DNA from 3 places in the Pseudomonas sp. St386 genome. Region 3 is predicted to be linked to each of the others. Evidence: predicted binding sites of a transcription regulator. Region 3 holds the regulator's gene; each other region holds the start of a gene.

Region 1 (10,218 bases), 1.6 Mb from region 3:
ATGCCGGCGTGGCCGCGCTCTACTTGCGGGACATTGAAGCCCATCCCGTCATCCACCACCGTCAGGCGCAAGGACTGGCTGGAGCCGAACAGGGTGATGCCGACACTTTTCGCCCCGGCATGGCGCTCGATATTGGTCAGGGCTTCCTGGGCAATGCGGAACAGCGAGACAGGGGCGCCATTTTCCAGGCGGCAATCGAATTCGTTGCTTCGGTAGGACACTTCAAGCCCGCTGCGCTGTTGGAACTCGGTCGCGAGTTGGCCAATGGCGGCGGGCAGGCCCAGGGTATCGAGCAGGGACGAGCGCAAGTCATGGGAGATGCTACGGATTTCGCCGATGGCTTCGCCTAGCCGATCGGTCGCGTTCTTGAGGATGCCCAGGCCATTCTCCTGGCCGTTCTCCAACACATGGCTGGCCAGTTCGAACTGGAACTTTATCGACACCAGCAGTTGGCTGATGCCGTCGTGCAGCTCGCGAGAAACCCGCGAGCGTTCCTCTTCCTGCAAGCTGACGATGCGCTGATTCAGCCGCTGCAGCTTTTTGTCGGCCAGGCGATGTTCGCTGACGTTGAGGGTCATGCCGCCGGCAAATACCAGCAGGACCGCCACCAAGGCGATCGCGGCGATGGCTTGCATGGTGCTGTGGATGCCGTGGGCAACTTCGTCGCGGGCTTGCTGGGTGGCGCGTTCGACGTCCTCCAGGTAAATCCCGGTGCCGAGCATCCAGCCCCATTGATCGAGCATCACGACATAGGCCAGCTTGTCGGTCACCTGGCCGGAGGAGGGTTTGTTCCAGGCATAACGCTGGAACCCTTCGCCTGACTCGGCACTCTTGAGCAATGCCTGGATGACCGGCAGGCCGTGGGGGTCCTTCATGTCCCAGAGGTATTGCCCCACCAGTTCCGACTGGCGGGCATGCATGAGGCTGCGGCCCTGGCGGTCGTACACGAAAAAGTAACCGTTGATGCCGAAGCTGAGCTTGCGCAGTTCTTCAAGGACCTGCTGCTGTGCGCGCTCGTCTCCCCGACCGTTGTCATACAGCGGGGCGATCAGGCTCTGCGCCATCTCGACATAGTTCTTCAGCTCCGCGCGCTTGCTCGCCAGGATGCTGTCTTCGATCAGTTGCGCCTGTTGATCGCCCAACTGGCGATTGAGCGAGATCACCAGGGCGCAGATGACCGCGATGGCCAGGACCAGCGGCAAAATCCCGAGGGCGACGATTTTGTGTTTGAGCAGCATCTGTACTCCTGTCCGGACTCGGCGGGGAGGCGAATGGCGGCATCATATGCCAAACCCATGGATGAGGCATAAAACCTGTGGCGCAAGACATGTGGGAGCAAAGCTTGCTCGCGATGCAGGCGCCGCGGTTTATGAAAGACCGTATTGACTCTATCGCGGGCAGCCTTGCTCCCACAGAAGTTGGGGTTCTACGTAGTACTACGGATTTATTTATTGACCCATTGCAGGGATATTGGGCCGGCTCCGAATAGCCGGGGCACACTATAAAAACAATCGCCGCAATCCACTGGATATCGGCAGGAGACACGCAATGACAACCCGTCTGGTTAAACACCTCGCCTGGTTTGCCGTGGCTGTTCTGGGAGCCTGTGCGTTGAGTGTCGTGGCCTTGCGCCGCGGCGAACCCATCAACGCCCTCTGGATCGTCGTCGCAGCCGTGGCCATCTATCTGGTCGCCTACCGCTACTACAGCCTCTTCATCGCCAACAACGTGATGCAACTCGATGCGCGCCGGGCTACTCCCGCCGTGCTCAACAACGATGGCCTGGACTACGTCCCGACCAACAAACACATTCTTTTCGGCCACCACTTCGCGGCCATTGCCGGTGCGGGGCCGCTGGTCGGGCCGGTGCTGGCGGCGCAGATGGGCTACCTGCCCGGTACGCTCTGGCTGATCGCCGGCGTGGTGTTGGCCGGTGCGGTGCAGGACTTCATGGTCCTGTTCCTGTCCACCCGCCGCAACGGGCGTTCCCTGGGTGACATGGTCCGTGAAGAAATGGGCCGCATCCCCGGCACCATCGCGCTGTTCGGCTGCTTCCTGATCATGATCATCATCCTCGCGGTGCTGGCGCTGATCGTGGTCAAGGCCCTGGCCGAGAGCCCGTGGGGCATCTTCACGGTGATGGCGACCATCCCGATCGCGATGTTCATGGGCATCTACATGCGCTACATCCGCCCGGGCCGCATCGGTGAAATCTCGCTCATCGGCGTGCTGTTGCTGCTGGGCTCGATCTGGCTGGGCGGGCAGATCGCTGCCGATCCGGTCTGGGCCAAGGCCTTTTCCTTCACCGGGATCCAGATTACCTGGATGCTGATCGGCTACGGTTTTGTCGCGGCGGTGCTGCCGGTGTGGCTGATCCTGGCGCCGCGGGACTACCTGTCGACCTTCCTCAAGATCGGCACCATCGTTGCCCTGGCGATCGGCATCCTGGTCACCATGCCCGAGCTGAAAATGCCGGCGCTGACCCAGTTCACCGACGGCACCGGGCCGGTATGGAAGGGCGGCCTGTTCCCGTTCCTGTTCATCACCATCGCCTGCGGCGCGGTCTCGGGCTTCCACGCGCTGATCTCCTCGGGCACCACGCCCAAGCTCTTGGATAACGAAACCAACGCCCGCTACATCGGTTACGGCGGCATGCTGATGGAGTCCTTCGTGGCGATCATGGCCATGGTCGCGGCTTCGGTCATCGAGCCGGGCGTGTACTTCGCCATGAACAGCCCGGCGGCGATCGTCGGCGGTGACGTGGTGGCCGTGGCCCAGACCGTCAGCAGCTGGGGTTTTGCAATCACCCCCGAGGCGCTGCAAGCGGTGGCCAAGGACATCGGCGAGACCACTGTGCTGGCCCGTGCCGGCGGTGCGCCGACCCTGGCGGTCGGGATCGCGCAGATCCTGCACTCGGTGCTGCCGGGTGAGAACACCATGGCGTTCTGGTACCACTTCGCGATCCTGTTCGAAGCGCTGTTCATCCTCACCGCGGTGGACGCCGGCACCCGTGCCGGGCGGTTCATGCTGCAGGACTTGCTGGGTTCGTTCGTGCCTTCGCTCAAGCGCACCGAATCCTGGCCGGCCAACCTGATCGCCACCGCCGGTTGCGTAGCGATGTGGGGTTACCTGCTGTACCAGGGCGTGATCGATCCGCTGGGCGGCATCAACACCTTGTGGCCGCTGTTCGGCATCTCCAATCAGATGCTGGCCGGTATCGCCCTGATGCTCGCCACCGTGGTCCTGATCAAGATGAAGCGCCAGCGCTACGTCTGGGTGACCATGCTGCCGGCGGTCTGGCTGCTGATCTGCACCACCACCGCGGGCCTGATCAAGCTGTTCGACGCCAACCCGGCGATCGGCTTTTTGGCCCTGGCGCGCAAATACAACGATGCCCTGGCCGCCGGCCAGGTCCTGGCCCCGGCCAAGAGCATCGAGCAGATGCAGCACGTGGTGTTCAACGCCTACACCAACGCGACGCTGACGGCCTTGTTCCTGTTCGTGGTCTTCAGCATCCTGTTCTACGCGCTCAAGGTCGGTATCGCCGCCTGGGGCACCAAGGAACGCACGGACAAGGAAGCGCCATTCCAGGCCTTGCCGGACGCTTGATAGGGGATTGCAACGATGTTCAATGACTTGAGTCGCCTGGGTAAATACCTCGGTCAGGCCGCCCGCCTGATGGTCGGAATGCCCGACTACGACAACTACGTCGAGCACATGCAAACCAAGCACCCGGACAAACCGTTGATGGACTACGAGGCGTTCTTTCGCGAACGCCAGGAGGCCCGTTACGGTGGCAAGGGTGGGCCCAAGTGCTGTTGAGTTGAGGTAGCCTCGAACCCCATGTGGGAGCGGGCTTGCTCGCGAAGGCGGTGGATCAGCAGCATTGATGTTGACTGACCCACCGCCTTCGCGAGCAGGCTCGCTCCCACAGTTGTTTTTGGGGTGGTCTCAAGATGTGCATACACCACAGATCCCCTTTGGGAGGATCTCAGGAGTCGTGCGAGCGCTTCATCACTCCGCCAACAACACCGCCGCATCGAAGCCCACCCGCAAGTTGCCCCAATGACGGCCGCCGAAGAAGAACGGTACGTCGATCTCGGTCATGATTTCCCCGGTATCGCGCAGGTAGGTCTGCAGCAGGAAACGCTGGACGTTGCCCGCCGCGCGCAGGCCGATCGGGTCGTTGAAGATTCGCTTGTTGCGGCACACCGGCAAATCCACCACCCGGTCGCCGGTTGGCGGCTTGGAGACCCAGCTGTTGTTCACCGGGCAGTAGCCCTTGCTGTCGACAATGAACGAAACCTTGCCACCCGGCGTGCTGCGGGTGAGTTTGTCGCATTCTTCCTGGCAAACCTGGGCAAAGCGTTCGGTGTAGCTGGCCATGTACTGCTTGGGGTCGGTGCCGGGAATCGGTTGGTAATTCTGATCGAACAGATTCAGGCCTTCACCTTGCAGCGCCTCCAGGCGAACCTGGAGCGTGTCGCGGCACTGACTGGCCCGGGTGATGGCGGCATCCAGCTTGCCGTGGCCGAGCACGAAGCGACCCAACAGCGCCTGGACCTTTTCGGCCACGCCGGACAGGTCGCGGGTGGCCGTCGCCGAATGCTGCATGCGCTGGTCGATCAACTGACTGTCGGCGTGAATCTGGGTGACCCGGTCGTTGATCCCCGTGTTGCTGTCGGCGAACTGCTGGATATGGGTCGCGATGTCCGCCAGCTTGCCGTTGGTGGATTCGAAATCACCGATCATGCTTTCAAAATGACCGGAGGCGCGTTCCACCACTTTCTGGGTTTCCCGGGCGCTGTGGCTGATCTGGGTGGTCTGTTCGTGGGTGGAGCTGACTTCATCGAGCATGGCGTCGATGTTGCGTGAGATGTCATCGGTGGCCCGGCTGACGTTTTGTGCCAGGGTCCGCACTTCATCGGCGACCACCGCGAAGCCACGGCCGCTTTCGCCGGCCCGGGCGGCTTCGATGGCGGCATTGAGGGCCAGCAGGTTGGTCTGGGCAGAAATCTGTTGGATCAACCCGACAATCGACTTGATGCTTGAGGAACGCTGGTTCAAGGCGCTCACCAGCGTGGCAAATTCACCGAGGCTGTTGGAGATTTCGCTGATGTTGCCGGTCACTTCCAGCAGCTCGGCGTAGGAGTCGCGGGCCATGCTCAGGTTCTGGGCGGTGGTGCTGGAGATGCCCTGGGTCTGGCGCGAGACTTCTTCGATGCGGCCCACGGCGGTGTTGCTCTGGTCCATCACCTCCTTGGCGAAGCGGGCCTGGTGGGTGGCACTGTCGCTGGAATCGCTGATGTTCTTCAACGAGCGGGCCGATTCGACGGCGATGTGCACGGTCAGTGCCTGGACGTTGCTGATGATCTCCCGCTGCTTGGCCAGGAAACGGTTGCAAGTGCCGGCCAGCACGCGGATCTCGTCGTGAGTCACCAGCGGCAGGTCCTTGGACAGGTCACCTTCGCCGTTGGCGATCTCTTCCAGGGCCTTGGTCATGGCGGTGACGGGGCGCACGATGAGATGGCGGAAATACCAGACCATGAAGCTGATCATGCCCAGCGTCAGGAACGCACCGAAGAGCAGGGCATGGGTGAGGCTGTCGAGCCGGCCTTCGATCTGCCCCAGCAAGGCGCCGTCCAACTGTGCGTCGCGCAACTGCAGCACGATCTCGGCGCGAGCGCTGAGGGCCACCCAGTACAGCAAGCCACTGACCAGCACCAACAGGAAAAGGCTCGACAGTTTTTTTGTGAGGGTATCGAAAAACTGCATCTCGATAGACTCGTACAAGGCCTTTAACGTCTGCATGCCGCTGCTCCTGGGCAAAAAAATCTCTCAATGGAATACATTCGACCGCGCACGCCAAAGCTTTAGGGCGGTGGGGCGATTTGATATCACCGTTCGCGAAATCCGTGGGCGCGAGCTTGCTCGCGATGGCGGTGGGTCTGTTGCATTGATGTTGGATGTACCGCCGCTATCGCGAGCAAGCTCGCTCCCACGGGGGTTTGGGGACGATCAGCATTTGATACAAAAGATTTACTGGGAATGATTCTCAAAGTATATTTGCTCTCATTAACGTTCCTTCTATGAGTGCGCGTCTTGAAACGTTCCACCCCCCTCGCTAATCGCAACGTCTTTATCAAGTGTGTGTTGCCAACGCTGTCCTGCTGCTTCATTGCCAGCCCGTTGTGGGCGCAGGACGCTCTCGAACTGCCGGCCACGGCCATCCAGGGCAGTCGCGTCACTCAGGAAGAGGGCTATACAACGTCGCAAGCCAGCACGGCGAGCAAGAGCGATGTACCGATCAAGGAAGAAGCGCAATCGATCAACGTGGTGACCCAGCAGACCCTGGCCGACTATCAGGTGCGCTCGCTGAGCGACGCGATGAAGTTCGTCAGCGGCGTCAGCCAGGGCAACACCTTGGGCGGTTCGCGAGACTCGCTGGTCAAGCGCGGGTTTGGCACCAACGACGATGGCTCGATCCTGCGCGACGGCGTGCGCTCGAACCTGGGGCACAACTTCAGCGCTACCACCGAACGGGTCGAAGTGCTCAAGGGCCCAGCCTCGATGCTGTATGGCGCGCTTGAGCCAGGCGGCCTGGTCAACGTCATCAGCAAGAAACCGGAGTACACCCAAAGCACCACGTTGAGCGGCTCGGCCTATAGCGAAGGCGGCGGCACCATGGCCCTGGATACCACTGGGCCGCTGGGCGACACCGGCCTGGCTTATCGCCTGATCGCCGAGCGCGGCCACGAGGACTACTGGCGCAACTACGGGGTCAACGAGAGCACCCTGGTGGCGCCGTCCCTGGCTTGGACGGGGGAGCGGGCTTCGTTGAATCTCAGCTATGAGTACAACGAATATTCCAATCCGTTTGATCGTGGGACGGTGTTCACCAATGGGCATCCGGCCGATATCGATTACGACAAGCGTCTGGATGAGCCGTGGGCCAAGAGCGTGGGGATTCGCGAAACGGCGACGGCGCGGTTTGAGTATGAGTTGAGCGAGGATTGGAAAACTCGCGTGACCTATGGCTGGAACAATGATCGGTATAGCCTTTCGATTGCGCAGCCAAGTCTGTCGAAAACCGGCGTTTTTCAGCGAGCCGCCAACGGCGCTCATTACGATGACGAAACCCGTTACGCCAGCTGGGACTTCATCGGTAAACAGGAGCTGTTCGGCCAGCGCCATGACGTGTTGATCGGTGCTGATAATCAGGTGTCGGACCAATACCGTGGCAAGACCTACCGTGGGGCAGTGCGGGGGGGCTTCGATATCTCTGCGCCGGTGTACGGCGGCCTGGGAGAGCCCAGCGTCATCAGCCCGACCCAAAGCAATCTGAGCAATCAGCTGACTTCCAGCTCGGTCTACCTTAAGGACAACTGGCACCTGAATGATCGTTGGATCCTGGTCTTCGGTGGTCGCTACCAGCATTACGATCAGTTCGCCAAGCAAGGGTTGGTCACCAGGGTGCCGGTCCGCGACGACAACGGCGATGCCTTCGTCCCGTTCCTGGGCCTGGTCTATAAAGCCACCGGGGAGCTGTCGCTGTATGGCAACTACAGTCGTTCGTTCAAGCCTAACGACACCGTGGACGACAACCTCAGTACCTTCAAGCCGGAGGAGGGTCGTAGCTACGAAATTGGCGCCAAGTACGATCCGCTGCCGGGCCTGAACATCAACCTTGCGCTGTTCGATATCGAGAAGAAAAACGTCGTGACGTCCTCTACGGTCAACGGCGTAACGCTGGCAGAAGCCGCGGGCAAGGTCGGCTCCCAAGGCCTCGAACTCGACATCACCGGTCGTCTGGCGGAACGTTGGGATTTGATCGGGACTTATGCTTATACCCACACTGAAATCCTCGATGACCCGAAAAACGAAGGTCACCGCCTGTCCGATGCGCCCAAGCACACCGCCAGCCTGTACTTGTCGCACCACTTGAACGTCCCGGCCGAATTCGGTGCCTGGCACGCCGGTGCCGGTGCGCGTTACGTCGGCGAGCGTGCGGCTAACGCGGCCAACGATTTCTGGCTGAGCAGCTACACCGTCGCCGACGCCTTCCTGCGCTGGGAGTCGCCGGTACTGGGGCACAAGACGTCGCTGCAACTGAACGTCGACAACCTGTTCGACAAGCAGTATTACCCGTCGTCCACCGGCAGCCAACTGCAAGTCAATGTCGGTGAGCCGCGTACTGCCAAGCTGAGCGCCAGCGTGACGTTCTGATTCGGCTGCGCTGAAACACAAAATGCCCGGGACCTGCGTTCCGGGCATTTTTGTATGGCAGTCAGAGGCTAAGCCGCCGTGCTGCCAACGGGAGCCTGCGTGGTACCGTATTTAACGCCCGCCCTGAGCGCATGACGAAGCTTCAGCGCCGGTCGCTCGACCGCATAGTACGAAACACCACTCATCGCGAACGACAGCACCAGCACCGCCGTGATGATCAGGATGCTGTACTCCACCGGCCAGAATGCCCGCAACACGTACATCACCACAAAATGGTTGAGGAACACGCCGTAGCTGATATTTCCCAGGAACTCATCGAGCCGGTGATGCTTCAACCTGCTGAGCAGAAAAACCGCTGGCAGGCCCAGGGCAATGCCCAGGGTCACCTCGGCGTTGAACGGCCGACGCGGAATGATCCCCACAACAATGGCGAGAAACATCAATGCTGCAACGAATCCGGTAACGAACGCGATCCACAGCCCCTTGGCCTGGGCCCGATACAGGTAGCTGCCGCAGAGGAAAATGAACAGCACGCCCGGCAGCAGGCGGTAGCCGTAGATGTCGGTGTCGAGGTAGCCCAGCGAGGCGACCATGAACACCGTCACGGACAGCGCAAAGGCTATACCCCGCGTCCTGTAGAGAATCAGGAACGGGATCAGCAGGTAAAAGCACATTTCCAGGCCGAGGGACCAAGCGGGTGGCAGGATCTCGGGCACGGTGATGCCAAACATGTAGAAACCCAACGGCACGATCGGCAGGCTGGTGGCGATGTTTTCGAGGGTCAGGGCGGCTGCCTGGGGCGTTCCCGGCAGAAGGAAATGTATCACCGCGCAGGACAGGACGAAGTACACCAGAAACTGTGGGTACAGCCTGAGCAATCGATCCATGTAGAACAGGCCGATCTGGCCCGGGGTGTTGTAGGTCCTTTCGATCAGCGAGGTCATCACGAAGCCGCTGATGATCAGAAAGGACACCACGGCAACGACGCCGGGGTTAAAACCCATGAACGTCATGCCCATATGAGAAACCGCTACCAGCATGGCCAGCAGCAACCGATAAACTCCCACGCGCATCATCCTTAAACAAATTGCGCGGTAAATTATGTGGCTTTGCGAGCCGTTGATAGCAGTTTGCGGGGCGGCGGCGGGGTAGTGGGGGGAATTGTCACATTTGACACATTTGTTTCAGTTGGATGGCCATCGCGAGCAAGCTTGCTCCCACTGGGCCGTCGGTGCACACAAATATTGCGTACGTCGTGGAACCTATGTGGGAGCGAGCCTGCTCGCGATAGCGATGTCACTGATCACCGAAACGCTGGCACCACCTGCTGGATAAACAGCTCCAGGGATTTTTTCTTCTCGGCATGGGGCAGGCTGTTGTCGCACCAGAAGCTGAACTCATCCACCCCCAGTTCCTGGTAGTACTTGATCCGCTCGATGATTTCCTGCGGGGTGCCGATCATGGTGTTCTTGCGGATGTTCTCCAGTTGGAACTCCGGGCGCTCGGCGAATTTTTCTTCCGGGCTTGGCGCGAGAAAACCGTTGACCGGCACTTGTTTGTTGCCGAACCAGGCATCGAAGGTGCGATAGAACTTCGAGATCGCCTGGGCGCCGACCTTCCAGCCTTCGGGATCATCCACCGCATGCACGTGGGTGTGGCGCAGCACCATCAATTGCGGGCGCGGCACGTCGGGGTTGTTGTCCAGGGCGGCCTGGAACTTGTTCTTCAGGTCCAGGACTTCCTCATCGCCCTTCATCAACGGCGTGACCATCACGTTGCAGCCGTTGGCGACGGCGAAGTTGTGGGAGTCCGGGTCGCGGGCGGCGATCCACATCGGCGGATGAGGTTTGCGGATTGGCTTGGGTACGCTGGTGGAGGCTGGGAATTTCCAGATCTCGCCGTCATGGGCGTAATCGCCTTGCCACAGGGCGCGCACCACCGGGACCATCTCCCGCAGGGCCTGACCGCCAGAGGAAGCCGGCATGCCGCCGG
Region 2 (10,218 bases), 1.4 Mb from region 3:
TTGAATGAAAAGGCCTTCCTGCAGCCAGGCACCGAGCAGGTCGCAGCCGGTTATGCCATCTACGGCCCTCAGACCATGCTGGTGCTGACCCTGGGCGACGGCGTCAAGGGCTTTACCCTGGACCGCGAGATGGGCAGCTTCGTATTGACCCACGAAGACATCACCATTCCTGAAACCACCCAGGAATTCGCCATCAACATGTCCAACCAGCGTCACTGGGAAGCTCCGGTAAAACGCTACGTCGAAGAGTTGCTGGCGGGCGAAGAAGGTCCGCTGAAGAAGAACTACAACATGCGCTGGGTCGCCGCGATGGTTGCCGATGTGCACCGTATCCTGACCCGTGGCGGTCTGTTCATGTACCCGCGCGACAGCCGTGAGCCGTCCAAGCCGGGCAAACTGCGTCTGATGTACGAAGCCAACCCGATGTCGTTCCTGGTGGAACAGGCGGGCGGCGCTTCCACCGACGGCCATCAGCGTATCCTCGATATCAAGCCCGACGGCCTGCACCAGCGCGTGGCGGTGTTCCTCGGCTCGAAGGAAGAAGTGGCGCGCGCCACGGCCTACCACAAGGAGTAAATCATGGCCGAGCCCTGGCAGCCGTTGCTCGATTGGTGGTTTGGTTCAGCCAAGACACCGGACGAGATATCGGCTGACAGAGGCAAGCTGTGGTTCGGCAAACGCCATGATCGCCAGGCCAACGAGCGCTTTGGCGATCAGGTCGAGCTGGCACTGGCCGGCGGATTGACCGACTGGGCGCAACGCCCGGAAGGTTGGCTGGCCCTGGTGCTGCTACTCGACCAACTCCCGCGAATGATCTTTCGCGACACCCCCAAGGCCTTCTCCGGCGACCTGCGTGCCCAAGCGCTGGTAGCCCAGGGCATGGCTGCGGGTTTCGACCGGCAACTCAAACCGATCCAACGCGTATTCATCTACCTCGTGCTCGAACACTGCGAAAACCTCGCGGTGCAGAACGAGGCCGTGTCGCGGTTTATCGATCTGGTGCGAGAACAACCGGAGGCGCAACGGGCGGTGTTCGAAGACAACCTGGATTATGCCGAACGGCATCAGAAGATCATTGCCCGGTTTGGGCGCTTTCCCCATCGCAATGCGGTGTTGGGGCGCGAGTCTACGGCTGAGGAAGTGGAATTCTTGAACAGGCCTGGGTCCAGGTTCTGATTTTGCTGTGAGGCTGATACCGTCTTCGCGAGCAGGCTCGTTCCCACACTGGATTTTCGTTGAGCGCAAAATGTGCGTCCGCTGAAGTTCTAATGTGGGAGCGAGCCTGCTCGCGAAGAGGCCGCAAAAGCACTAGATCCGGAAACTACCCACCAACTGCTTCAACCGCGCCGCCTGCTGCTCCAGGTCGGCACAGGCCCGCAAGGTGGCTTGCAGGTTTTCCACGCCTTCCTGGTTCAGGGTGTTGATCTCGGTGATGTCGACGTTGATCGACTCCACCACGGCGGTCTGTTCTTCGGTGGCGGTGGCCACGGACTGGTTCATGCCGTCGATTTCACCAATACGCTGGGTCACGCTGCCCAGGCGTTCGCCGGCCTGGTTGGCGATGCCGACGCTGCTTTCGCTCTGGCGCTGGCTGTCGGTCATGGTCAGTACCGCTTCCCGGGCGCCAACTTGCAGTTCTTCGATCATCTTCTGCACTTGCTGCGCCGAATCCTGGGTGCGGTGGGCCAGGTTGCGCACTTCATCGGCCACCACCGCGAAGCCGCGCCCGGCTTCACCGGCACGGGCCGCTTCGATGGCGGCGTTAAGGGCGAGCAGGTTGGTCTGCTGGGAAATGCTGGTGATCACCTCAAGAATCTGGCCGATGTTCACCGTGTTGCTGTTCAAGGTTTCGATGTTGCCGCACGAATCGCTGATCTTGGCCGACAACTGTTGCATGGCCGCGATGGTTTTATCCACCACTTGTTGGCCATCTTCAGCCAGGCTGCGCGCATCGCTGGAATGTTGCGAGGCGAGGGCGGCGTTCTGGGCGATTTCCTGGGCGGCGGCACCGAGCTGATTGATGGCCGCGGCCACGCTGCTGGTGCGCGAAGCCTGCTGGTCGGAATTGAACATCGACGAGTTGGACGCGCTGACCACGCGCAGGGCGACTTCGTTGACCTGGCCGGTGGCCGAGGCCACTTCACGGATCGAGGTATGAATGCGTTCGACAAAGCGGTTGAACGAAGTCCCCAGCGCGCCGAATTCGTCGTGGCCGTGGATGACCAGGCGCCGGGTCAGGTCGCCTTCGCCTTCGGCGATGTCGTGCATGGCGCGGCCCATGGTCAGCAGCGGCTGCATCAGCACGCGGATCAACATGCCGAGCAGGGCGATGATGAATACCACGGCAATGACCATGGCGATCAGCGCCGACGTACGGAACTCACTGAGCATCGCCAGCGCGGTGTCCTTGTCGAGCACCAGCGCCACGTACCAGTCGGCTCCCGGCACGCCGTTGACGTGGGTGAAGGAGATGAATTGGGTCTTGCCGTCGAGGTCGACTTCTTTCACGCCCGGGCTGATTTGAGGCGCGCCGTTAGGGTAGGCCTCGGCCAGGGTCTTGAGCACGCGCTTGCTGTCGGGGTGGATCAGGATCTTGCCGTCGGCACTGACGATGAACGCGTGGCCGTGGCCGCCGAAGTTCAGCGAGTTGATGATGGCGCTGACGCTGGACAGGTCGATGTCCGCACCGGCCACGCCGATCATCTGGTTCTGGTGCTGCACCGGGGTGGCGACGGTAATCACCAGCTTGCCCGACGAGGCGGCGATGTAGGGTTCGGTGACGATGGTTTGCTGTGCGCTGTTGGCGGCCTTGTACCAGCCACGGGCACGCGGGTCGTAATCGGCGGCGCGATTGCCGGCCGGTACCGAGAACATCACGCCGTCGGTGCCACCAAAATAACTGAGCTGGAAATTGCTGGTGTAGGCCGGCAGGCCTACGGCGCGCTTGAGGCTGTCGGCACTGCTGCCGTCCACGGCAATCTGCTGGGCCAGCGATTGCAGCAACTGGATGCGGCCGTCGACCCACGTCTGGATGTTGCGGCTGGTCAGGCTGCCGAGTTCCTGCATGGAGGTTTCGGTGCTGGCATTCAAGCTCTGGCGTTGACGATAGTCGTTGAACAGGATGAAACAGGCGAATGCAACGGCCACCACGAGGGCGGCAGCCAGCAGGATTTTATGGCTGAATTTCATGTTTCTGGTCATTAATAACACTACCGCGGAGGGACGGGTCAGGACGGGCTGTCAATTTGCCATAACGCATTGGTTTGCGCTGTTTCTTTTTATCGGCGTGCCAGACCGCCCCATCAGCGGTAGCGGTTCAATTCCGACGAAATGCACGACGCTGTCACAAAGTGAGTGTTTCACCGATGAAACACCTGCCCAGACCCAATAAATACCGGGGTGTAGGGGAACCAGATAGGGGTTTTCTCTTCTAAGCTTCTGGTTGGCACCTGCCACCCCCCTTCCGTTCCAGGAGTTACACCATGTCGCTGCGATCTATCGCCTTGTTGTTTGTGTGTGTCGTATTGACTGCATGCAGCAAGGTCAACCAGGAAAACTACTCGAAGCTGTCGGCTGGCATGCCCAAGTCCGAAGTCGAAACGTTACTGGGGAAACCGACCGATTGTTCAGGCGCGCTCGGCATGTCCAGCTGCACCTGGGGCGACCAGAAAAGCTTTATCAGCGTGCAGTACGCCGGTGACAAAGTGTTGATGTTTTCCGGCCAAGGCCTGAAGTAAACCGAGGCCAGAGGCCTGCGGGAGAAAAATAATGATGCGGTTAGTTTTTGTGCTTTTGGCTGGCCTGATTTTGGCTGGCTGTGCCACTTCTGGCGAAGATCCGCTGGCACCCAAGACGGTCAACAGCGTCAATCTCAAGCGCTACCAAGGGACCTGGTATGAGTTGGCCCGCCTGCCCATGTATTTCCAGCGCAATTGTGCGCAATCGGAAGCTCACTACACCCTCAAGCCAGACGGCAGCGTGGGAGTGCTCAATCGCTGCCTGACCTCGGACTGGCAGTGGGAAGAAGCCAGGGGCACCGCCACGCCACAGGTGCCGGGCAAGACCGACAAGCTCTGGGTCGAGTTCGACAACTGGTTTTCGCGGATCGTGCCGGGCGTGGCGAAAGGGCAATACTGGGTGTTGTACGTCAGCGATGACTACAAGACCGCCATCGTCGGCGACCCAAGCCGTCGCTACATGTGGCTGCTGTCCCGTACACCGACCGTCAATAGCGTCGTGCGCGAGGAGCTGCTGAGCAAGGCACGCCAGCAGGGCTACGACACCACGCGCCTGATCTGGCGCGCGTCGGATCGACAGATGGCCAAGACCTCGAACTGACTGTCACCCGAAAACCGAAGTGGGAGCGAGCTTGCTCGCGATAGCGGACTTTCAGTCAACATGTATGTTGAAGGTAAAGGCCCTATCGCGAGCAAGCTCGCTCCCACAGGGTTGATTGGGTCAGCCCAGCAGTTCGCGCAATACCTGGGTAAACGCCCGGGCGCTTTGCTCTTCGCCGGCATGCCGCCCATCGCGCACCACCCACCGACCGCCGACCATCACATCGCGCACCTGGCGATCGCCGCCGGCAAACAGCCAGCGATTGAGGATGCCGTCGCCCTGGGCCGTGGCCAGGTACGGGTCGCTGCCATCGAGCACCAGCCAGTCGGCGCGCTTGCCGATTTCGAGGGCACCGATCGGTTGTCCCAGGGCCTGGGCACCGCCTTCCAGCGCCGCATCGAACAAGGTGCGACCGACCATCGGCTGATCCGCCCGATACAAGCGGTTGCGCCGTTGATCCCGCAGGCGCTGGCCATATTCCAGCCAGCGCAATTCTTCGACCACGCTCAGCGATACATGGCTGTCAGAGCCGATCCCCAGGCGCCCGCCCTGGGCGAGGAAATCCACGGCCGGGAAAATCCCGTCCCCCAGGTTGGCTTCGGTGGTCAGGCACAGGCCGGCAATCGCCCGGCTCCTGGCCATGAGGCTGACTTCCTGGGCGTTGGCGTGGGTGGCGTGGACCAGGCACCAGCGCTGGTCGACTTCGGTGTTTTCGTACAGCCATTGCAGCGGACGGGCGCCGCTCCAGCTCAGGCAATCGTCGACTTCCTTCTGCTGTTCGGCAATGTGAATGTGCACCGGGCACTCGCGGTCACTGGCGGCCAGCACATCCTGGATCTGCCCGGGCGTCACGGCACGCAGCGAGTGGAAGCACAGACCCAGCGCCTGGGACGGCTGCCCGGCCAGGACCGGCTGCAAGCGCGACTGAAGCTTCAAGTAGTTTTCGGTGCTGTTGATGAACCGGCGCTGCCCGTCATTGGGCGCCTGGCCGCCAAAACCGGAGTGGCTGTAGAGCACCGGCAGCAGCGTCAGGCCGATGCCGGCGGCGCTGGCGGCGTGGCTGATGCGCAGGGCCAGCTCCGCCGGGTCGGCGTAGGGCGTGCCATCGATGTCGTGGTGCACATAGTGGAATTCGGCGACCGAGGTGTAGCCGGCCTTGAGCATTTCGATGTACAGCTGGCGGGCAATGATGCCGAGTTGGTCGGGACTGATTTTTCCGACGAGGCGGTACATCAAGTCGCGCCAGGTCCAGAAACTGTCGTTGGGATTGCCTGCCACTTCCGCCAGCCCGGCCATGGCCCGTTGGAAGGCATGGGAGTGCAGGTTCGGCATACCCGGCAACAGCGGACCGCCCAGCCGTTCGGCGCCGTCTGCGTGGGAACCGGCCTGGATATGGGTCAGGACGCCTTCGGCATCGACCTCAAGACGTACATCATGGGCCCATCCACTAGGCAGCAGCGCGCGTTCGGCAAAGAAGGCGGACATGGTTCAACCTCATTGTGCGTAATTTGTATATACATATACAGACGTTTGCCTGGCCGGTAAACTCCGGCAAGCTAGCAACCTTATCCGCAGAACAGGGAACCGCCGTGCCGACTCCGCCTGCCAAACAGCCGCTGGCCGCAAACATGGGTGACAGTCCGGCACCCCTGTACGCCCGCGTCAAACAGATGATCACCCAGCAGATCGACAGTGGAAACTGGCCGCCGCATTACCGCGTGCCGTCGGAAAGCGAACTGGTCAGCCAACTGGGCTTCAGTCGCATGACCATCAACCGTGCGCTGCGGGAAATGACCGCCGACGGCCTGTTGGTGCGCATGCAGGGTGTCGGCACCTTCGTGGCCGAGCCCAAGAGCCAGTCCGCGTTGTTCGAAGTGCATAACATCGCCGACGAAATCGCCTCCCGTGGCCATCGCCACACTTGCAAGGTCATTACCCTGGAAGAAGAGGCGGCCGGTTCCGAGCGGGCCCTGGCCCTGGATATGCGCGAAGGCCAGAAAGTGTTCCATTCGCTGATCGTGCATTTCGAGAATGACATCCCCGTGCAAATCGAGGACCGTTTCGTCAACGCGCTGGTGGCGCCGGACTACCTCAAGCAGGACTTCACCGTGCAAACGCCCTACGCCTATCTGAACCAGGTCGCGCCGCTGACCGAGGGCGAGCATGTGGTCGAGGCGATCCTGGCCGAGCCGAGTGAATGCAAGTTGTTGCAGATCGAAAGGGGCGAGCCGTGCCTGTTGATTCGCCGCCGCACCTGGTCCGGGCGCCAGCCGGTGACCGCCGCCCGTTTGATTCATCCGGGGTCCCGCCACAGTCTGGAAGGGCGCTTTCATAAATGAGCCATTTGAAGGTTTTACGCGCGGCAGACTACCCACGCATGCCGTGGAAAAACGGTGGCGGCAGCACCGAAGAAATCACTCGCGATGCCGGCACCGGCCTGGAAGGTTTCGGCTGGCGCCTGTCGATTGCCGACATTGGTGAGTCGGGCGGCTTCTCCACCTTCGCCGGTTACGAGCGGGTCATCAGTGTCTTGCAGGGGAGCGGCATGACACTGAACGTCGATGGCCAAGTCACGCGGGCTTTGCATCCGCTGGACCCTTTTACGTTCAGCGGCGAGAGCCATGTGTTCTGCACACTGCTGGGCGGACCGATTCGTGATTTCAACCTGATCTACGCACCGCAGCGTTACCGCGCGCGGTTGCAGTGGTTGGGCGGCCAGCAGCGGTTTTTCAGTGACGCGCAAACGGTACTGGTGTTCAGTGCCGCCCCGGGACTGGCTATCAAGGTCGGTGAGTCCGCCGTTGATTTGGGCCTCTACGACTGTTTGCAACTGAGCAGTAACACCGGGTTGGTGGATGTCTCCACTCACGGTCAATGCTGCGTGATTGAGCTGACGGCCCGCTAATTTCAGCTTCTTGAGTACCCTGTGGGAGCAAGCCTTGCTCCCACAGATAAACACCCTCGCCACAAGGTGCCTGCCTGCTGTTTCTTCTGCGCACCAACTTGTTACCGAATGCCCCAGCGTGGCGCAACACCACGCTTCTGTGACCCTCCGATTTCCCCCTCGAAAACTCTCTTGAAAAATTTCATGCCGCTCAGCAGCCCTTAAATCACAAGGCTTTCAGCCAATTCCCCAGCCGTTTCTGAATATCGCCTCCAACAAGTTGGCCGCTTGATTGCATATGCTTGTACATACAAGTAAAGACGTATGCGTATGAGTCGCCGATATTCAACGCAACGTTCGCTAAATCGCTGCCCACTGCCCGGGCTGGTCTGGATTGATCGCTGAGGAGTTTTTGCTGTGACCGACGCTACCCGCAAACCCGAAAAATACCGTGACGTTGAAATCCGTGCCCCTCGCGGTAACACGCTGACCGCCAAGAGCTGGCTGACTGAAGCACCGCTGCGCATGTTGATGAACAACCTCGACCCGGAAGTGGCCGAGAACCCCAAGGAACTGGTGGTCTACGGTGGCATTGGCCGCGCGGCGCGCAACTGGGAGTGCTACGACAAGATCGTCGAAAGCCTGACCAACCTGAACGACGACGAAACCCTGCTGGTGCAATCCGGCAAGCCGGTGGGCGTGTTCAAGACCCACAGCAACGCTCCTCGCGTGCTGATCGCCAACTCCAACCTGGTGCCGCACTGGGCCAGTTGGGAGCACTTCAACGAACTCGACGCCAAGGGCCTGGCCATGTACGGCCAGATGACCGCCGGCAGCTGGATCTACATTGGCAGCCAGGGCATCGTGCAAGGCACTTATGAAACCTTCGTCGAGGCCGGTCGCCAGCACTACGACTCCAACCTCAAGGGTCGCTGGGTCCTGACCGCCGGCCTGGGCGGCATGGGCGGTGCGCAGCCCTTGGCCGCTACCCTGGCCGGTGCGTGCTCGCTGAACATCGAATGCCAGCAGGTGAGCATCGATTTCCGCCTGAAAACCCGCTACGTCGACGAGCAAGCCAAGGACCTCGACGACGCCCTGGCGCGCATCGAGAAATACACTGCCGAAGGCAAGGCGATTTCCATCGCGCTGTGTGGGAACGCTGCCGAGATCCTGCCGGAAATGGTCCGTCGTGGTGTGCGCCCAGACATGGTCACCGACCAGACCAGCGCCCACGACCCACTCAACGGCTACCTGCCGGCCGGTTGGACCTGGGACGAATATCGTGCCCGCGCCAAGACCGAACCCGCCGCCGTGGTGAAGGCCGCCAAGCAATCGATGGCCGTCCACGTCAAAGCCATGCTGGCCTTCCAGAAAATGGGCGTGCCGACCTTCGACTACGGCAACAACATCCGCCAGATGGCCCAGGAAGAGGGCGTCGAAAATGCCTTCGACTTCCCTGGTTTCGTCCCGGCCTATATCCGTCCGCTGTTCTGCCGCGGTATCGGCCCGTTCCGCTGGGCTGCGCTGTCCGGTGATCCGCAGGACATCTACAAGACCGACGCCAAGGTCAAGGAACTGATCCCTGACGACGCCCACCTGCACAACTGGCTGGACATGGCCCGCGAGCGCATCAGCTTCCAGGGCTTGCCGGCACGTATCTGCTGGGTTGGCCTGGGCCAACGCGCCAAGCTGGGCCTGGCGTTCAACGAGATGGTGCGCAGCGGCGAATTGTCGGCCCCGATCGTGATCGGCCGCGACCACCTGGACTCTGGTTCCGTGGCCAGCCCCAACCGTGAAACCGAATCCATGCAGGACGGTTCCGATGCGGTTTCCGACTGGCCGTTGCTCAACGCCTTGCTCAACACCGCGAGCGGCGCGACCTGGGTTTCGCTGCACCACGGTGGCGGCGTCGGCATGGGCTTCTCGCAGCACTCGGGCATGGTGATCGTCTGCGACGGTACCGACGAAGCGGCCGAGCGCATTGCCCGCGTGCTGCACAACGATCCGGCCACGGGCGTGATGCGTCATGCCGATGCCGGTTACCAGATCGCGATCGATTGCGCCAAGGAACAGGGGCTGAACCTGCCGATGATTACCGGCAAATAAACCCGGGCCCCCCTGTGGGAGCGAGCTTGCTCGCGATAGCGGTGGATCAGTACCGGTTCCGTCTACTGACACGCCCTCATCGCGAGCAAGCTCGCTCCCACAGGAGTGCGGCGCAATTGAATTGCAGAACAATCCACAGAGGTTGAACCATGGCTGTCACCAGCACACGTGCAAGCAGCAAGCCGTTGATCGAGAAACGTTCGATCGACTACATCCCGGAAACGGAGAGACACGGCCGATTGTTGAGCCAGTTCACCCTCTGGATGGGGGCCAACCTGCAAATCACGGCAATTGTCACCGGCGCATTGGCGGTGGTGCTTGGCGGTGATGTGTTCTGGTCGTTGATCGGTTTGCTGATCGGCCAACTGCTCGGCGGTGGCGTCATGGCGTTGCATGCCGCGCAAGGGCCCAAGCTTGGCCTGCCGCAGATGATCTCCAGCCGGGTGCAGTTTGGTGTGTATGGCGCGGCCATCCCGATCGTGCTGGTGTGCCTGATGTACCTGGGTTTCACCGCAACGGGAACCGTGCTTTCCGGCCAGGCGCTGGGCCAGTTGTTTGGTGTCAGCGACAGTGTCGGCATCCTCATTTTCGCCAGCGTCATCGTACTGGTCACGGTGCTCGGTTATCGGGTGATTCACTTCATTGGCCGTGTCGCCAGCATCCTTGGTGTGATCGCCTTTGTTTACCTGTTCTCTCGTCTGATGAGCCAGACGGACGTTGGCGCACTCTTGCAAATCCGTCATTTCAGCTGGAGCAGTTTCCTGCTTGCGGTGTCGCTCGCGGCATCCTGGCAGATCGCCTTCGGCCCCTACGTGGCGGACTATTCGCGTTACCTGCCGAGCAAGACTTCTTCGGTGAAAACCTTTTTTGCCGCGGGCGCCGGTTCAGTC
Region 3 (10,218 bases):
TGGTGCAAACCTTCATGGAATACATCCTGCAGTTGTACGGCAGTATTCCGCAGTTGATCGGCTGACCTCATGTCGATGCTCGCGCTGACGGACACCCAGATCAGTTCCTGGGTGGCATCGTTCGTCCTGCCACTGTTTCGCGTCACCGCGGTGCTCATGAGTATGCCGGTCTTCGGCACGACCCTGGTGCCTCGGCGCGTGCGCTTGTATTTCGCCCTGGCGATCACGGTGGTCATCGCGCCCGGGCTGCCGCCGATGCCATCGGTTCATGCGCTGGACCTCAGTGCATTGATGCTGGTGGCCGAGCAGATCCTCATCGGCACCTTGATGGGGTTCTCGCTGCAGCTGTTCTTCCAGGCGTTCGTGGTGGCCGGGCAAATCATTTCGATCCAGATGGGCATGGCCTTCGCGTCCATGGTCGACCCCACCAATGGCGTGACGACGGCAGTGATCGGTCAGTTCCTGACGATGCTGGTGACCCTGTTGTTCCTCGCCATGAACGGGCATCTGGTGGTGTTCGAAGTCTTGACCGAGAGTTTTACCACCATGCCGGTGGGCAGTGCGTTGCTGGTCAATCATTTCTGGGAAATCGCCGGCAAGCTCGGTTGGGTCCTGGGTGCGGCGATGGTGCTGGTATTGCCCGCGATCACTGCGTTGCTGGTGGTCAACATCGCCTTTGGCGTGATGACCCGGGCGGCGCCGCAGTTGAACATTTTCTCCATCGGTTTCCCGCTGATCCTCACGCTGGGCATGGTGATTTTCTGGATCAGCCTGGGGGATATCCTCAACCAGTATCAGCCGCTGGCCATCCAGGCCTTGCAACTGCTACGCGACATGGCACAGGCACGCTGAACCATGGCCGAGAGCGAGAGTGGCCAGGACAAGACAGAAGACCCCACGGAAAAGCGCCTGCGCGAATCCCGGGAAAAGGGTGAGACCGCCCGCTCCAAGGAGCTCAATACCCTGGCGGTGATGCTGGCCGGGGCGGGTGGGTTGCTGATTTATGGTGGCGGGTTGGCCCTGGACCTGCTGGAAATCATGCGGCTGAATTTCTCGCTGCCCCGTGAGGTGCTGCTCACGCCGGGGTCCATGGCCCAGTATCTGCTGCACTCAGGCAAAATCGCGATTCTGGCGATACAGCCGGTTCTGATCTTCCTGTTGCTGGCCGCTGTTATCGGCCCGATTTCCCTGGGCGGCTGGTTGTTCGCCGCCGGTAGCCTGGCCCCCAAATTCAGTCGGATGAACCCCGCCGCTGGTCTTAAGCGCATGTTTTCGACCTCGGCGCTGATGGAACTGCTCAAGGCTTTCGGGAAATTCCTGCTGGTTCTGTTTGTCGCGCTGACGGTGTTGCAGTCCGATATCGACGATCTGTTGCGCATCGCTCACGAGCCGCTGGAGCAGGCCATCATCCACAGTGTGCAGTTGGTGGGTTGGAGCACGTTGTGGATAGCCTGCGGCCTGATCCTGATCGCTGCCATCGACGTGCCGATCCAGCTGTATCAGAGCAAGCAGAAGCTGATGATGACCAAGCAGGAAGTGCGCGACGAGCACAAGGACTCGGAGGGCAAGCCGGAGGTCAAGCAGCGGATTCGCCAGTTGCAGCGCGAGGTGTCCCAGCGGCGGATGATGGCAGCGATCCCAGACGCCGATGTGGTCATCACCAACCCGACCCACTATGCCGTGGCGCTCAAGTACGACCCCGAGAAAGGCAACGCTCCCGTGTTGCTGGCCAAGGGCAGTGACTTCCTGGCGCTGAAGATCCGTGAGATCGCCGTGGCCAATGAGGTGATGCTGCTCGAGTCCCCGGCGCTGGCGCGGTCGATTTACTACTCCACCGAGCTCGACCAGGAAATCCCTGGCGGCCTGTACCTGGCCGTGGCCCAGGTGCTGGCCTACGTCTACCAGATCCGCCAGCACCGCGCCGGCAAGGGCAAACGCCCCGAACCGCTCAAGGACCTGCCGATCCCGCCGGATTTGCGGCGTGATTCCTGAGTCGGCTGGCACAAAACCCTGTGGGAGCGAGCTTGCTCGCGATTGCGCTGGTTCAGTCGACTATGGGTGTGACTGACAAATCGCTATCGCGAGCCAGCTCGCTCCCACAGGTCAGCGTCCCTTCAACCCCTCTATTTCAGCCTCCGACAAAAGTTGGAAGGCTTCTTGCAATACCCCGTCTGCGCCCCCTCCGGGCGTCAAAAGTTTGCTTCACAGGAACGGGGAATATTGGTGGATCGCTCTCAGTTATTCAGCACCGCGCGCAGTAATGTCGTAGACCTCAGCCGGGGTAATCTGGGCGTGCCGCTGTTGCTGCTGGTCATGCTCGCCATGATGATGCTGCCGGTGCCGCCGTTCCTGCTGGACGTGTTTTTCACGTTCAACATCGCCCTGTCGATCGTCGTGCTGCTGGTGTGCGTCTACGCCCTGCGGCCGCTGGATTTCGCCGTATTCCCGACCATCCTGCTGGTGGCCACGCTGTTGCGCCTGGCGCTGAACGTGGCGTCCACCCGGGTGGTCATGCTCCACGGCCAGGACGGTCACGCCGCCGCCGGTAAGGTGATCCAGGCCTTTGGTGAGGTGGTGATCGGCGGCAACTACGTGGTCGGTATCGTGGTTTTCGCCATCTTGATGATCATCAACTTCGTCGTGGTGACCAAGGGTGCCGGGCGGATTTCCGAGGTGAGCGCGCGTTTTACCCTCGATGCGATGCCCGGCAAGCAGATGGCGATCGACGCCGACCTCAACGCCGGCCTCATTGATCAGAGCCAGGCCAAGCTGCGTCGTCTGGAAGTGGCCCAGGAAGCCGAGTTCTACGGTTCCATGGACGGTGCCAGCAAATTCGTGCGCGGTGACGCCATCGCCGGCCTGTTGATTCTGTTCATCAACCTGATCGGCGGCATGGCTGTCGGTATCTTCCAGCACAACATGAGTTTTGGCGACGCTGGCAGGGTTTACGCCTTGTTGACCATCGGTGACGGTTTGGTGGCGCAATTGCCATCACTGTTGTTATCTACAGCGGCCGCGATCATGGTGACCCGTGCTTCGGGCTCCGAAGACATGGGCAAGCAGATCGGCCGGCAGATGTTCGCCTCGCCCAAGGCCCTGGCCGTTGCCGCCGGCCTGATGGCGGTGATGGGCCTGGTGCCGGGGATGCCCCACATTTCCTTCCTGAGCATGGCGGCCATGGCTGCAGGCGGAGCCTACCTGTTCTGGAAGAAGCAGAACGTGCAGAAAGTCCAGGCCCTGCAAGAGGTCAAGCGTCAGCAGGAACTGCTGCCGTCGCCGGCCCGCGCCATGGAAACCAAGGAGCTGGGCTGGGATGACGTGACGCCGATCGACATGATCGGCCTGGAAGTCGGTTACCGCCTGATTCCATTGGTCGACCGCAACCAGGGTGGGCAATTGCTGGCGCGGATCAAGGGGGTGCGCAAGAAGCTGTCCCAGGACCTGGGCTTCCTGATGCCGACCGTGCATATCCGCGATAACCTCGATCTGGCGCCGAGCGCCTACCGCCTGACGCTGATGGGGGTGATCCTGGCCGAAGCCGAGATCTACCCCGACCGCGAGCTGGCGATCAACCCCGGGCAGGTCTACGGCTCCCTCAATGGCATCACCGCCAAGGATCCGGCTTTCGGCCTGGAAGCGGTGTGGATCGAAATCAGCCAGCGGGCCCAGGCCCAGTCCCTCGGTTATACCGTGGTGGACGCCAGTACGGTGGTGGCGACCCACTTGAACCAGATCCTGTACAAGCACTCCAGCGAGCTGATTGGCCACGAAGAAGTCCAGCAACTCCTGCAAGTACTGGCCAAAGGCTCGCCGAAGCTGGCCGAAGAGCTGGTGCCGGGTGTGGTTTCGTTGTCGCAGTTGCTCAAGGTGCTGCAGGCGCTGTTGGCCGAACAGGTGCCCGTGCGCGACATACGCAGTATCGCCGAGGCTATCGCCAATAACGCCTCCAAGAGTCAAGATACCGCCGCCCTGGTGGCTGCGGTTCGGGTCGGCGTGTCCCGCGCAATCGTCCAAAGCATTGTAGGCACTGAGTCTGAGCTGCCTGTGATCACCTTGGAACCAAGGTTGGAACAGATATTGCTCAATAGTCTGCAGAAGGCAGGACAAGGCTCGGAAGAGGGTGTTCTGCTGGAGCCAAGCATGGCCGAGAAGCTGCAGCGTTCGCTGATCGAAGCAGCCCAGCGGCAAGAGATGCAAGGCCAGCCAGTGATCCTGCTGGTGGCCGGCCCGATTCGCGCGATGCTCTCGCGATTCGGGCGCCTCGCGGTCCCGGGGTTGCATGTGCTGGCGTACCAGGAAATACCGGACAACAAGCAAGTGACCATCGTTGCGACAGTAGGGCCCAACGGCTGAGGTAGTGGTTTATGCAAGTGAAGCGTTTTTTCGCCGCCGACATGCGTCAGGCCATGAAACTGGTTCGTGACGAGCTGGGCGCTGAAGCAGCCATCATTGGCAACCGTCGTATCGCCGGCGGTGTCGAGCTGACGGCGGCCCTGGATTACAAACTGTCTGCGCTGGCCCCGCGGGTTCCGAACATGGAACTCGAAGATGAGCTGCGCAAGACTCAATCGCGCATCGCCAGCGCCCAGGCCGAGCTGAGCCTGCGCAGCAGTGAAGGCGAGGCCGCGGCAGGCACCAATCGTCAATTGTTCGCCGGTCAGCCGCTGACGGCCGGCCTGCCGTTGACGGCTGCCGAACCGCTGATCGAGCAGGCCCACGCCGAACCGCGTCGTCCTGAGCCGGCGCCCGCGGCGCCTGCCCGGGGTGTCGATCCGCGCGCCCTGGACTCGATGCGCTTTGAACTCAACAGCCTGCGCGAGCTGATGGAAGTCCAGCTCGGCTCCCTGGCCTGGAACCAGCTGCAAGGCAGCCGTCCAGCCCAGGCCAACCTGTGGCGTCGCCTGCAACGCATCGGCCTGTCCGGCCCGTTGTCCCGGGACCTGCTGGCGCTGATCAATGGTATCGAAGAGCCTCGCCAGGCCTGGCGCATGTTGCTGGCGCACCTGGCGCGGATGATCGCGACCCCGGAAGTCGAGCCGCTGGAAGAAGGCGGGGTAATTGCCATGGTCGGTCCTGCCGGCATGGGCAAGACCACCACCCTGGCCAAGCTCGCCGCCCGTTATGTACTCAAGTACGGCGCCCAGAGCATTGCCCTGGTGAGCATGGACAGTTTCCGCATCGGTGCCCAGGAGCAACTCAAGACCCTCGGCCGGATCCTCAATGTGTCGGTGACCCATGTGGATCCGGGCCAGTCCCTGGCCCAGGCGCTGGAGCCGCTGCTGCGCAAACGCGTCGTGCTGATCGATACCGCAGGCCTGCAAGCCAGCGATCCAGCCCTGCGCATGCAGCTCGAAAGCCTGGCCGGACGCGGTATCAAGTCAAAAAATTATCTCGTGTTGGCAACCACCAGCCAGAAACAGGTTCTAACCGCCGCATACCACAGCTACAAACGCTGCGGGCTGGCCGGCTGCATCCTGACTAAGCTGGACGAAACGGCAAGCCTGGGCGAGGTGTTGAGCCTGGCGATCGGTCATGAATTACCGGTGGCCTACCTGACCGACGGGCCGCGGATCCCGGATGATTTGCATCTGCCGCGCCGTCATCAACTGGTCAGTCGTGCCGTGAGTGTGCAAATGCAGGAAGAACCCAGCGAAGAAGCCATGGCTGATATGTTCGCTGATATCTACCACAGCCCGACCAAGCAGGTCGGCTGAGGTAATCATGAATATTTTTTGTACCTACATCGATGGTCTGCCATGCATTGTTCCGTATGCGAACGCGCAGCCAGTAATGTGGCCTCCGTCTAAGTAAGACAAGGTAAAGAACGAACATGGGCAGCATGCATCCCGTACAGGTGATCGCGGTGACCGGCGGCAAAGGTGGCGTCGGGAAGACTAACGTGTCAGTGAACTTGTCCCTGGCTCTGGCAGAGCTTGGCCGACGGGTCATGCTGCTGGACGCCGACCTGGGCCTGGCGAACGTCGACGTGTTGTTGGGGCTTACACCCAAACGCACGCTGGCGGACGTGATTGAAGGGCGCTGTGAGCTGCGTGACGTGTTGTTGCAGGGGCCGGGCGGGATTCGCATCGTGCCGGCTGCCTCAGGCACCCAGAGCATGGTTCACCTGACCCCGGCCCAGCACGCGGGCCTGATCCAGGCTTTCAGCGACATCGGCGACAACCTCGATGTGCTGGTGATCGACACCGCAGCCGGTATCGGTGACTCGGTCGTCAGTTTCGTCCGCGCGGCCCAGGAAGTGCTGCTGGTGGTCTGCGACGAACCGACGTCCATCACCGACGCCTATGCCCTGATCAAGTTGCTTAACCGCGACTATGGCATGAACCGCTTCCGCGTCCTGGCCAACATGGCCCAGAGCCCGCAGGAAGGACGCAACCTGTTCGCCAAGTTGACAAAGGTCACGGATCGCTTCCTGGACGTCGCCCTACAATACGTCGGCGCAGTGCCTTACGACGAAAGCGTACGCAAGGCCGTCCAGAAGCAACGTGCCGTTTATGAAGCCTTTCCACGCTCCAAATGCGCGCTGGCGTTCAAGGCCATCGCCCAGAAGGTCGATACCTGGCCACTGCCGGCCAACCCTCGCGGGCATCTGGAATTTTTCGTCGAGCGTCTTGTGCAACAAACAGCAGGGCCCGTGCTATGACAGCCAGCGGTTACAACCATCTCTATAAAAAATCGGCACGGGACGCCCAATACGAATTGATCGAGCGTTACGCGCCACTGGTCAAGCGTATCGCCTATCACTTGCTGGCGCGGTTGCCGGCCAGTGTCCAGGTTGAAGACTTGATCCAGGCGGGCATGATCGGCCTGCTCGAAGTGTCGAACAAATACGACGCGAGCAAGGGCGCGAGTTTCGAGACGTATGCCGGTATTCGCATTCGCGGTGCCATGCTCGATGAAGTCCGCAAGGGCGATTGGGCGCCGCGTTCGGTACACCGCAATACCCGCATGGTCAGTGATGCAATTCGGGCAATTGAAGCTAAAACCGGGCGTGACGCTAAAGATCACGAGGTTGCGGCCGAACTCCAGTTGAGTCTCGACGATTATTACGGGATTTTGAACGATACCTTGGGCAGCCGCCTGTTCAGTTTCGACGACCTGTTGCAGGACGGCGAACATGAAGGGCTGCACGAGGATAACGCGAGTGCTCACATGGAGCCGTCGCGTGACCTGGAAGATGAACGTTTCCAGAGCGCGCTGGCGGAAGCGATTGCCAATTTGCCGGAGCGTGAGCGGCTGGTCTTGGCGCTGTACTACGACGAAGAGCTGAACCTCAAGGAAATCGGTGAGGTCCTGGGGGTCAGCGAATCGCGGGTCAGCCAGTTACACAGCCAGTGCGCGGCCCGTTTGCGGGGGCGTTTGGGGGAGTGGCGAGCGCGTTGACAGGCAGTGTGGGGACACTGCGAACGAGGCTGGCCTGGCAGGTGCTGTGCCAGTCTCCATCCGTGGTGCTCCAGACCGTTGTCGAGTGTTGTGCCGGATTGATTGAAATGGCGCGTCCAGGTGCTGGGCGCGTTTAAGACTGCTTGGAGGTCGAATTGGACAAGAACATGAAAATCCTCATCGTTGATGACTTCTCAACGATGCGGCGGATCATAAAAAACCTGTTGCGTGACCTTGGGTTCACCAACACGGCCGAAGCAGATGACGGGACCACTGCGCTCCCGATGTTGCACAGTGGCAACTTCGATTTTCTGGTCACCGACTGGAACATGCCGGGCATGACCGGTATCGACCTGTTGCGCCAGGTGCGTGCCGACGAAAAACTCAAGCATCTTCCGGTGCTGATGGTCACTGCCGAAGCCAAGCGCGAGCAGATCATCGAAGCGGCCCAGGCCGGTGTAAACGGCTATGTGGTCAAACCCTTCACGGCCCAGGCGTTGAAAGAGAAGATTGAAAAAATCTTCGAACGCATCGGTTAACGGCGCCACGGGGGAGCTATGGATAACGAATCTTCAATGGGTGATTTCGAATCGACCCTGAAAAAACATGCCCGCGAACTGGTCGACAGCCTTGAAAAAGGTCGTTTTGGCGATGCGGTTCAAATGATCCATGAGCTCAACCAGACCCGTGACCGCGGTCTGTATCAGGAGGTGGGCAAGCTCACGCGTGAATTGCACAGCGCGATTGTCAATTTCCAGATCGACCCGAATATGCCGCAGGCCGAGGAAGTCTCGCAGATCACCGACGCCACCGAGCGTCTGGGTTATGTGGTCAAGCTGACCGAGGCCGCGGCCAACCGCACCATGGACCTGGTGGAAAGCGCAACGCCCCTGGTCAACGGCCTGAGCGAAGAAGCCCAGGCCTTGAGCACCGACTGGGGTCGGTTCATGCGGCGCGAAGTCGGCGCCGAAGAGTTTCGGGAGTTGGCCCGTCGGGTCGACGGTTTCCTGGCGCGCAGCAGCACCGAGAACCGCGCGGTGGCAAGCAACCTCAACGATATTCTGCTGGCTCAGGACTATCAGGACCTGACCGGCCAGGTGATCAAGCGTGTGACCCAACTGGTCACCGAAGTGGAAAGTAACCTGCTCAAACTGGTGTTGATGGCCAGCCAGGTAGACCGCTTTGCAGGCATCGAACACGACCGTGAAGCGATGCTTGCTGAAAAAGATCCACAAAAACATCTCTCTCAGGGTGAAGGTCCGCAGATTCATGCCGATAAAAGAGAAGACGTTATGTCCGGTCAGGACGATGTGGACGATTTGCTGTCCAGCCTTGGATTCTGAGTTTTAGCCCTGTTTTAGGAGCAGCCATTAATGAGCTTCGGCGCCGATGAAGAGATCCTTCAGGATTTCCTGGTTGAGGCCGGCGAGATTCTAGAGCAACTGTCCGAACAGCTGGTCGAGCTGGAAAGCCGACCAGATGATGCGGATCTGCTCAATGCAATTTTTCGCGGTTTCCACACTGTAAAAGGAGGCGCCGGCTTCCTCCAGCTCAACGAGCTGGTGGAGTGCTGTCACATTGCCGAAAACGTGTTCGACATCCTGCGCAAGGGTGAGCGTCGCGTTGATTCGGAACTGATGGACGTGGTGCTTGAAGCGCTGGATGCGGTCAACAGCATGTTCAGCGAAGTGCGTGAGCGCTCGCCGATCACCGCTGCCACGCCTGAGTTGCTCGCCGCGCTGGCACGCCTGGCGGAGCCGCAATCGGCTGATGAAGCGGCTCCGGTTGCCGAGGCAGTGGCTGAAGAGCCGGTCGCCGAAGAGTCGGGCGACATCACCGATAACGAATTTGAACAACTGCTGGATTCGCTGAACGCCGTCAAGGCCCAAGCCGAAGCGCCGGCGGCACCTGCTGCGCCGCCCGCCAATGCAACAGCTGACGCCAGTGATGAAATCACCGACGACGAGTTCGAGTCATTGCTCGACCAGCTCCATGGCAAAGGTCAGTTCGCTCCCGATGCGGTCACGCCAGCGGCGACTCCGGCTGCCCCGAAAGCGGCGGGCGACAACTCCGACATCACCGACGACGAATTCGAAGCCTTGCTCGATCAGTTGCACGGCAAGGGCACGTTTGCCGTTGACGCGCTGGATTCGGCCATCGCTTCCGCGCCGACGCCAGCCAAGCCGGCTGCCGCCGCGGCTGGCAGCGACCTGATCAGCGATCACGAATTCGAATCGCTGCTCGACGAACTGCACGGCAAAGGCAAGTTTACAGAAGTCGGGAAGGCCGCGGCTGCTCCTGCTGCCGGCACTACCGCCACTGCTGTTCCAGCAGCCAAGGCTGCGCCCAAACCCGCTGCCAAGGCACCGGAACCGAAGGCCGAACCCGCCAAGCCTGCTGCCACTGCGGCCCCGGCACCTGCCCGTGCTGCGGCGGCTGCGCCAGCGGAAAAACCGGCCAGCGAAGCCGAGACCACCGTTCGGGTCGATACCGCACGCCTGGACGAGATCATGAACATGGTCGGCGAACTGGTGCTGGTGCGTAACCGTCTGGTGCGCCTGGGCCTCAATAGCCAGGACGAAGCCATGTCCAAGGCCGTGTCGAACCTGGACGTGGTCACGGCGGACCTGCAGACCGCGGTCATGAAGACCCGGATGCAGCCGATCAAGAAAGTCTTCGGGCGCTTCCCGCGCCTGGTTCGCGACCTGGCTCGCCAGCTCAAGAAAGAAATCAACCTGGAACTGGTGGGTGAAGAGACCGACCTCGACAAGAACCTTGTCGAGGCCCTGGCCGACCCGCTGGTCCACTTGGTGCGCA

The links. The regulator FliA, encoded in region 3, starts transcription of late flagellar genes. The targets are predictions, from matches to a motif close to CTAAAGTTTNNNNNNNNNNNGCCGNTAA.
Region 1: KI235_RS14935 (methyl-accepting chemotaxis protein) is a predicted target of FliA. The motif match lies at 5,850-5,877, and genes of this name have one in related genera.
Region 2: KI235_RS02020 (methyl-accepting chemotaxis protein) is a predicted target of FliA. The motif match lies at 3,279-3,306, and genes of this name have one in related genera.

The regions. Positions count from the first base shown of each region.
Region 1 is NZ_AP021900.1:3,403,562-3,413,779, forward strand. It holds gene KI235_RS14920 (cache domain-containing protein) at 1-1,238, opposite strand, end outside; gene KI235_RS14925 (carbon starvation CstA family protein) at 1,549-3,609, shown strand; gene KI235_RS14930 (YbdD/YjiX family protein) at 3,625-3,822, shown strand; gene KI235_RS14935 (methyl-accepting chemotaxis protein) at 4,015-5,811, opposite strand; gene KI235_RS14940 (TonB-dependent siderophore receptor) at 6,103-8,226, shown strand; gene KI235_RS14945 (acyltransferase) at 8,295-9,293, opposite strand; gene KI235_RS14950 (LLM class flavin-dependent oxidoreductase) at 9,530-10,218, opposite strand, start outside.
Region 2 is NZ_AP021900.1:456,123-466,340, forward strand. It holds gene KI235_RS02010 (class 1 fructose-bisphosphatase) at 1-576, shown strand, start outside; gene KI235_RS02015 (DUF924 family protein) at 580-1,176, shown strand; gene KI235_RS02020 (methyl-accepting chemotaxis protein) at 1,309-3,201, opposite strand; gene KI235_RS02025 (hypothetical protein) at 3,483-3,737, shown strand; gene KI235_RS02030 (lipocalin family protein) at 3,769-4,338, shown strand; gene KI235_RS02035 (formimidoylglutamate deiminase) at 4,459-5,823, opposite strand; gene hutC (histidine utilization repressor) at 5,967-6,677, shown strand; gene KI235_RS02045 (HutD family protein) at 6,674-7,243, shown strand; gene hutU (urocanate hydratase) at 7,640-9,328, shown strand; gene KI235_RS02055 (cytosine permease) at 9,478-10,218, shown strand, end outside.
Region 3 is NZ_AP021900.1:1,851,789-1,862,006, forward strand. It holds gene fliQ (flagellar biosynthesis protein FliQ) at 1-65, shown strand, start outside; gene fliR (flagellar biosynthetic protein FliR) at 70-852, shown strand; gene flhB (flagellar biosynthesis protein FlhB) at 856-1,992, shown strand; gene flhA (flagellar biosynthesis protein FlhA) at 2,224-4,353, shown strand; gene flhF (flagellar biosynthesis protein FlhF) at 4,365-5,714, shown strand; gene fleN (flagellar synthesis regulator FleN) at 5,831-6,661, shown strand; gene fliA (RNA polymerase sigma factor FliA) at 6,658-7,401, shown strand; gene KI235_RS08210 (chemotaxis response regulator CheY) at 7,569-7,940, shown strand; gene KI235_RS08215 (protein phosphatase CheZ) at 7,959-8,744, shown strand; gene KI235_RS08220 (chemotaxis protein CheA) at 8,775-10,218, shown strand, end outside.